3 regions of the Citrobacter freundii complex sp. 2025EL-00176 genome follow, and region 3 is predicted to be linked to each of the others. Evidence: predicted binding sites of a transcription regulator. Region 3 holds the regulator's gene; each other region holds the start of a gene.
The links. The regulator Fur, encoded in region 3, represses iron uptake genes when iron is present. The targets are predictions, from matches to a motif close to ATAATAATGAGAACNACTATCAA.
Positions count from the first base shown of each region.

Region 1: ACVXHP_RS02540 (TonB-dependent siderophore receptor) is a predicted target of Fur. The motif match lies at 634-656, and genes of this name have one in related genera.
Region 2: fepD (Fe(3+)-siderophore ABC transporter permease) is a predicted target of Fur. The motif match lies at 1,048-1,070, and genes of this name have one in related genera.

Region 1 is NZ_JBRYHT010000001.1:514,717-516,988, reverse strand. It holds gene comR (TetR family copper-responsive transcriptional repressor ComR) at 1-506, shown strand, start outside; gene ACVXHP_RS02540 (TonB-dependent siderophore receptor) at 755-2,272, shown strand, end outside.
Region 2 is NZ_JBRYHT010000010.1:121,586-123,857, reverse strand. It holds gene entS (enterobactin transporter EntS) at 1-971, opposite strand, end outside; gene fepD (Fe(3+)-siderophore ABC transporter permease) at 1,081-2,088, shown strand; gene fepG (iron-enterobactin ABC transporter permease) at 2,085-2,272, shown strand, end outside.
Region 3 is NZ_JBRYHT010000001.1:17,481-19,752, reverse strand. It holds gene ybfE (LexA regulated protein) at 1-211, shown strand, start outside; gene fldA (flavodoxin FldA) at 367-897, shown strand; gene ACVXHP_RS00105 (ryhB-regulated fur leader peptide) at 1,108-1,194, shown strand; gene fur (ferric iron uptake transcriptional regulator) at 1,187-1,633, shown strand; gene tcuR (tricarballylate utilization LysR family transcriptional regulator TcuR) at 1,762-2,272, shown strand, end outside.

The sequences.
Region 1 (2,272 bases), 500 kb from region 3:
ATCTCGTGGAAGCAACCGGTGCCAAAGCGCCCACGCTGTATGCGGAGTTTACCAACAAGGAAGGGTTGTTTCGTGCCGTGCTGGACCGCTATATCACGCGCTTTGCGGCGAAACACGAAGCCCAGCTGTTTTGTGAGGAAAAAAGCCTGGAGTCCGCACTGGAAGACTATTTCACCGCCATAGCGACCTGCTTTACCAGTAAAGATACTCCGGCAGGATGTTTTATGATTAATACGTCCGCTACGCTGGCGGCCTCTTCCCGCGAGATCGCCCACACGGTGAAATCACGCCATGCGATGCAGGAACAGACGCTCACCCAGTTCCTTCGTCAGCGCCAGCAGCGGGACGAAATTCCGGCCCACTGCGACGTGCAAAAGCTGGCCGAATATCTGAACTGCATTTTACAGGGTATGTCGATTAGCGCCCGTGAAGGTGCGTCATTTGAGAAACTGATGCAGATCGCACATACCACCCTGCGGCTGTGGCCCGAACTCATCAAAGCTTAGTCCTTTCCTCTCTCTTCCACGAACAGATGACACTGCCGGGGGCTAAAAGCCCTCGGTTTATTTGTACCAATACCCCTTCATTCCTTATTGTTTTCATCGCATTAGCAGATCTTTTTTAAAAAATGTATTGATAACGACAATTATTATCAGCAATATTCGCATTTGTTTTAACACCTGTTTCCCAATGTAACTATCGGTTTCTCTACCGCAATAACAAAAACAGACCGACTTTTTTAAAAGGAATACAAATGCATAAGCGTCTCTGGGTGCTCAATCCGCTCTTATTATCTTTAACCCTACCGGCCATTGCGGCGGAGGAAGAGAATCTCATCGTCAGCGCTAACCGTAGCCAACGCACCGTGGCAGAAATGGCGCAAACGACCTGGGTTATTGAAGGAAGCGAAATTGAACAGCAAGTTCAGGGTGGCAAAGAGTTCAAGGATGTTCTTGCTCAGTTAATCCCCGGAATTGATGTCAGCAGTCAGGGACGAACCAACTACGGCATGAACATGCGCGGTCGCGCCATAGTCGTATTGATAGACGGCGTCCGTCTGAATTCTTCCCGCACCGACAGCCGGCAACTTGACTCCATTGACCCGTTTAATATTGCGCATATTGAAGTCATCTCAGGCGCCACATCCTTGTATGGCGGAGGGAGTACCGGCGGTTTGATCAACATCGTCACCAAAAAAGGTCAGCCTGAGCGTGAAGTCGAACTCGAACTGGGCAGTAAAAGCGGGTTTAATAACAGTAACGATCATGACGAACGCGTCGCCGCCGCGGTGAGCGGAGGAACCGATCGCGCATCCGGTCGTATGTCCGTCGCGTATCAACGGTTTGGCGGTTGGTATGATGGCAACCACGATGCTCTGCTGCTGGATAACACCCAAACCGGCCTGCAGCATTCCGATCGTCTGGACGTGATGGGCACCGGGACGATTGAGCTGGATGACAACCGTCAATTGCAACTGGTTACCCAGTATTACAAGAGCCAGGGGGATGACGATTACGGGCTGGATCTCGGCGAGAACATGTCCGCCGTGACCGGAAACGGTAAAGCGTATACCAGCAGCGGACTGAACTCCGATCGTATTCCCGGCACCGAGCGCCATCTGATCAGCCTGCAATATTCAGATGCAGATTTCTTTGGTCAGAACCTGGTCAGTCAAATCTATTACCGCGACGAATCCCTTAAGTTCTACCCCTTCCCCACATTGAGCAAAGGCAAGGTCACCAGTTTCTCCGCCTCACAGCAGGATACCGACCAGTTTGGCGCAAAAATCACCCTCAACAGCCAGGTGATGAATGACTGGGAATTGACATGGGGCATCGATGCCGATCATGAAACCTTCGACTCCAATCAGAAATTCTTCGATCTGGCTTACTCTCTGCCCTCCGGCGGCATGGACAACCGTACCGCCTATACTACCGGACGTTATCCTGGTTACAGCATCACCAACTTCGCGCCTTTCCTGCAAAATAGCTATGACATAAACGACATCTTTACCCTCAGCGGCGGCGTGCGCTATCAATGGACCGAAAACAGGGTTGATGATTTCGTTGGCTATGCCCAACAGCAGGGCATCGCGACCGGCGTTGCAAACTCCGCCGATACCATTCCGGGCGGCAAAACCGATTACGATAACTTCCTGTTTAACGCCGGGATCCTCGCCCACCTGACTGAGCGCCAGCAAACCTGGTTTAACTTCTCTCAGGGCGTGGAGCTTCCGGACCCGGGGAAATATTACGGTAACGGCACCTATTCT
Region 2 (2,272 bases), on a different contig from region 3:
AACCACCCGAACAGCGCCAGGCAGACAACCCCAAGCTCCCAGACCGGCATCAAGCCAAACAGGCCGATAGCCAGGAATGAAGCCACGGTAGAACCCAGCATGATCAGTCCCGGACGAACGCTGTGCGCCAGCTGTCCGCTGGTCAATGCGCCCACCGCCGCGCCAAGAGGAATGGCTGCATACAGCAGGCCAATTTGCGCGCTCGACATCTGCCAGTTAATCGCTAACGCCGGATACAGCACGCGCACGGCGCTCGCCATGGTCAATAAGCCCCCGAGCAACGCAATGCCGCCAATCAGCGGACTGGCGAGCAAAAAGCGAAATGCTGCCAGCAGCGATTTCAGCGGATGCTCGCGCGGCTGGGGCGGTGGAGGTAACGCGGGAAGGCTCAGCAACGGCAGTAAGGTAATGAACGTGCCTGCCGCCGCCAGGCCGTAGTTCCAGGCCACACCACCGGTTGCCAGCAGCACCCCGCCAAGCATCGGCGAAATGACCGAACCCAAACGCACCGTCAGCATGGTAATCGCCCCGGCCTGCATCAGGTTTTCCCGCCCGACCAACGCCGGCGTTGCTGCCAGCAAGGCAGTCACGCCCAGCGAGGCAAAGAAACCGTCCCATAAGCCAAGCAGATAAATCGCCAGTAACGACGGTTCGGGCAGCAACGCGTTCAGACACAAACCAATAAAGCCGACGCCACAGGTTCCACGCGCCAACAGGATCACTTTTTTACGCTCGTAGCGATCGGCCAGTACGCCGCCAACCATCAGGCCAATAAACATCGCGCCACCGGTCAACGTCACCGACAAACCTACCTGCCAGGTCGACTGGGTCATCATCTGGATCTGAACCGGAACCGCCACACCGAGTAATCCCAAAGAGACGATGGAAATAAAACGAGCGAGGAAGACGGCGCGAAACGCAGGGTGGGTCTTTAACAAGCTGAGATTAAGCAGCCAGGATTGTCGATTCATTACAGAGCCTTACCAGGTACTTTTTCAATATCCATTCGATGGCTGCACATGCTAACATATCCAAATAAGATCGATAACGATAATTACTATCATTATCAGGGAAGTTGATATGTCATGCTCTGTTTCCGCGACACGCGCCTTCGCCGTGCCCGGACTATTGTTATTACTTGTACTCACCACGGTATTAAGTCTGGTTATTGGCGCAAAATCGCTGCCTGCCTCCGTGGTGCTGGATGCACTCACCGGCAGTTGCCAAAGCGCGGATTGCACCATCGTGCTGGACGCGCGACTGCCACGCACGCTGGCAGGCCTGCTCGCCGGCGGCGCGCTGGGTCTGGCAGGCGCATTAATGCAAACGCTCACGCGTAACCCGCTCGCCGATCCGGGGATCCTTGGCGTTAACTCTGGCGCCAGCTTCGCCATCGTGCTGGGCGCGTCGCTGTTCGGTTTCTCTTCCCCACAGGAACAGTTGCTGATGGCTTTTTCCGGGGCGCTGGCCGCCTCGCTGATTGTGGCATTTACCGGCAGCCAGGGCGGCGGGCAGCTCAGCCCGGTACGACTGACGCTGGCGGGCGTTGCGCTGGGTGCAGTGCTGGAAGGGCTATCCACCGGCATCGCCCTCCTCAACCCGGACGTCTACGATCAGTTGCGTTTCTGGCAGGCCGGTTCACTGGATATCCGCAGCCTGCAAACGCTGAAGGTAGTACTGGTGCCGGTCCTGATTGCCGCTGCTGTCGCATTGTTCCTCAGCCGTGCCCTGAATAGCCTGAGTCTCGGCAGCGACACCGCTACCGCGCTTGGCAGTAAAGTCGCTCGCACGCAGTTTATCGGCCTGCTGGTGATTACCGTCCTGTGCGGTAGTGCGACCGCCATTGTCGGCCCTATCGCCTTTATCGGCCTGATGATGCCGCATATGGCGCGCTGGCTGGTGGGGGCGGATCACCGCTGGTCGCTGCCCGTCACTCTGCTGGCAACCCCCTCTCTGCTGTTAATTGCCGATATTATCGGTCGTGTGATTGTCCCCGGTGAGCTGCGTGTTTCGGTGGTCAGCGCGTTTATCGGGGCGCCCGTGCTTATCTTTTTGGTACGCCGTAAATCGCGCGGGGGTGGCGCATGATGCATCGCTCACGTCGCCTGATCATCAGCAGCATGCTGCTGGTTGTAGGTTGTCTCGTCGTTGGATTGTGGAGCCTGCGTAGCGGGGTCGTTACGCTGGAAACTCAGCAAATTATTGCCGCTCTGTTCGGCGATGCGCCGCGCAGTATTACGCTGGTGGTCACCGAATGGCGCTTGCCACGCGT
Region 3 (2,272 bases):
TCCGCTCTCGCGTGATGAACAGTTACGTATAAATAAACGTAATCAGCTTAAACGTGACAAAGTTCGCGGGCTTAAGCGTGTCGAACTGAAACTGAACGCTGATGCCGTTGACGCGTTAAACGAGCTGGCCGAGGCGCGCAACATGAGTCGCAGTGAACTCATCGAAGAGATGCTGATGACCCAACTCACCACATTGCGCGGTCAGGCATAGTCTGAATTTCTGCTCTAAATCATAAATCGTGTAGCACAGAGTGCAGTCCCGCGTGTTTGCTGTTTCCGCATGCCTGACTGTTCTGCTATGATTGCCCTTATCCGTGGGCAATGCGCCACCACCATTTCAATAAGTTTCAAGAGGTTATTTTACTCATGGCAATCACTGGCATCTTTTTCGGCAGCGACACCGGTAATACCGAAAACATCGCAAAAATGATTCAAAAACAGCTTGGTAAAGACGTTGCCGATGTTCATGACATTGCAAAAAGCAGCAAAGAAGACCTGGAAGGGTATGACATTCTGCTGCTCGGGATTCCAACCTGGTACTACGGTGAAGCGCAGTGTGACTGGGACGATTTCTTCCCTACCCTCGAAGACATTGATTTTAACGGCAAACTGGTTGCATTGTTCGGCTGCGGCGACCAGGAAGATTACGCAGAATATTTCTGCGATGCGTTAGGCACCATTCGCGACATCATTGAGCCACGCGGCGCCACCATCGTCGGTCACTGGCCAACGGCGGGTTATCACTTTGAAGCGTCCAAAGGACTGGCTGACGACGACCACTTTGTCGGTCTGGCTATCGATGAAGATCGCCAGCCGGAGTTGACCGCAGAACGCGTAGAAAAATGGGTTAAGCAGATCTCTGAAGAACTGCACCTCGACGAAATCATCAATGCCTGATTTCGCGCGGCGTAGATCGTCATCTACGCCGCATCAATAGATAAAACCAATCAAAATAATTGCTACAAATTTGTAACTTTTCCGTGTGACCCTGTACAATGGCTGGATGCCAATCGGGTGTTGCGCAGTGTGTTTGTCGGCGATACCACGTTTTGATTAACAATATATGCCAGAGACTTGCAGTTTTCATTTAACCATGGCAGTTCTATAATGATATGCAATTTCTCAAGTGCAATTTCTGTCACTTCTGTTAATGAAGTGAATCGTTTAGCTACAGGACAGATTCCGCATGACTGACAATAATACCGCATTAAAGAAGGCTGGCCTGAAAGTAACGCTTCCTCGTTTAAAAATTCTGGAAGTTCTTCAGGAACCGGATAACCATCACGTCAGTGCGGAAGACTTATACAAACGCCTGATCGATATGGGTGAAGAAATTGGTCTGGCGACCGTGTATCGTGTGCTGAACCAGTTTGATGATGCCGGTATCGTGACCCGCCATAATTTTGAAGGTGGTAAATCCGTCTTCGAACTAACTCAACAGCATCACCACGATCACCTCATTTGCCTCGACTGCGGCAAAGTGGTCGAGTTCAGCGATGAATCCATTGAAGCGCGTCAGCGTGAGATTGCGGCTAAACATGGTATTCGCTTAACCAACCATAGCCTCTATCTTTACGGCCACTGCGCCGAAGGCGATTGCCGCGAAGATGAGCATGCGCACGACGGCAAATAATGTGACGCTTTCTGAAAAGCCAACCTTCCGGTTGGCTTTTTTTATGCGCTGAATTTGACCAGCCCCCTCTTCCTTCTGCATCAATGTTGCTTTAATGTAAAAATCAATTGCCCTTCCGGAGAGTTGAAATGGAACTTCGCCAGCTACGCTATTTTGTGCGTATTGTAGAAACCGGCAGCATGGGTAGCGCGGCGCTCGATCTCAATATCGGCGTTTCGGCGCTCAGTCAGCAAATGACGCGTCTGGAAAATGAACTTGCTATTCGCCTGCTACAACGCACCTCGCGCGGTGTGACGCCCACCAGCGCCGGACTGGCTTTTTACTCCCAGGCGCAGCTGGCGCTCCGGCATGCAGACGATGCAATCCTCGCCGCCCGCGAGGCCCGACTTTCCGGACACGTCAGCGTCGGTATGGCCCCCAGTACCGCTTCCGTTCTCGGCATGCCTTTTATTCACGCCATGCGGGAAAGCTATGCTGATGTTCGCCTGCATGTCGTGGAAAGTCTCTCTGGCAACCTGGAACGAATGATTAATACCCGCCAGATTGATCTGGCTGTCGTGTTTCAAAAAGAAAAGATCCTGCGCTGGAGCGCCAGACCGATTCTTGAAGAGCGACTGTTTTTGATTGGGACCCATGCCC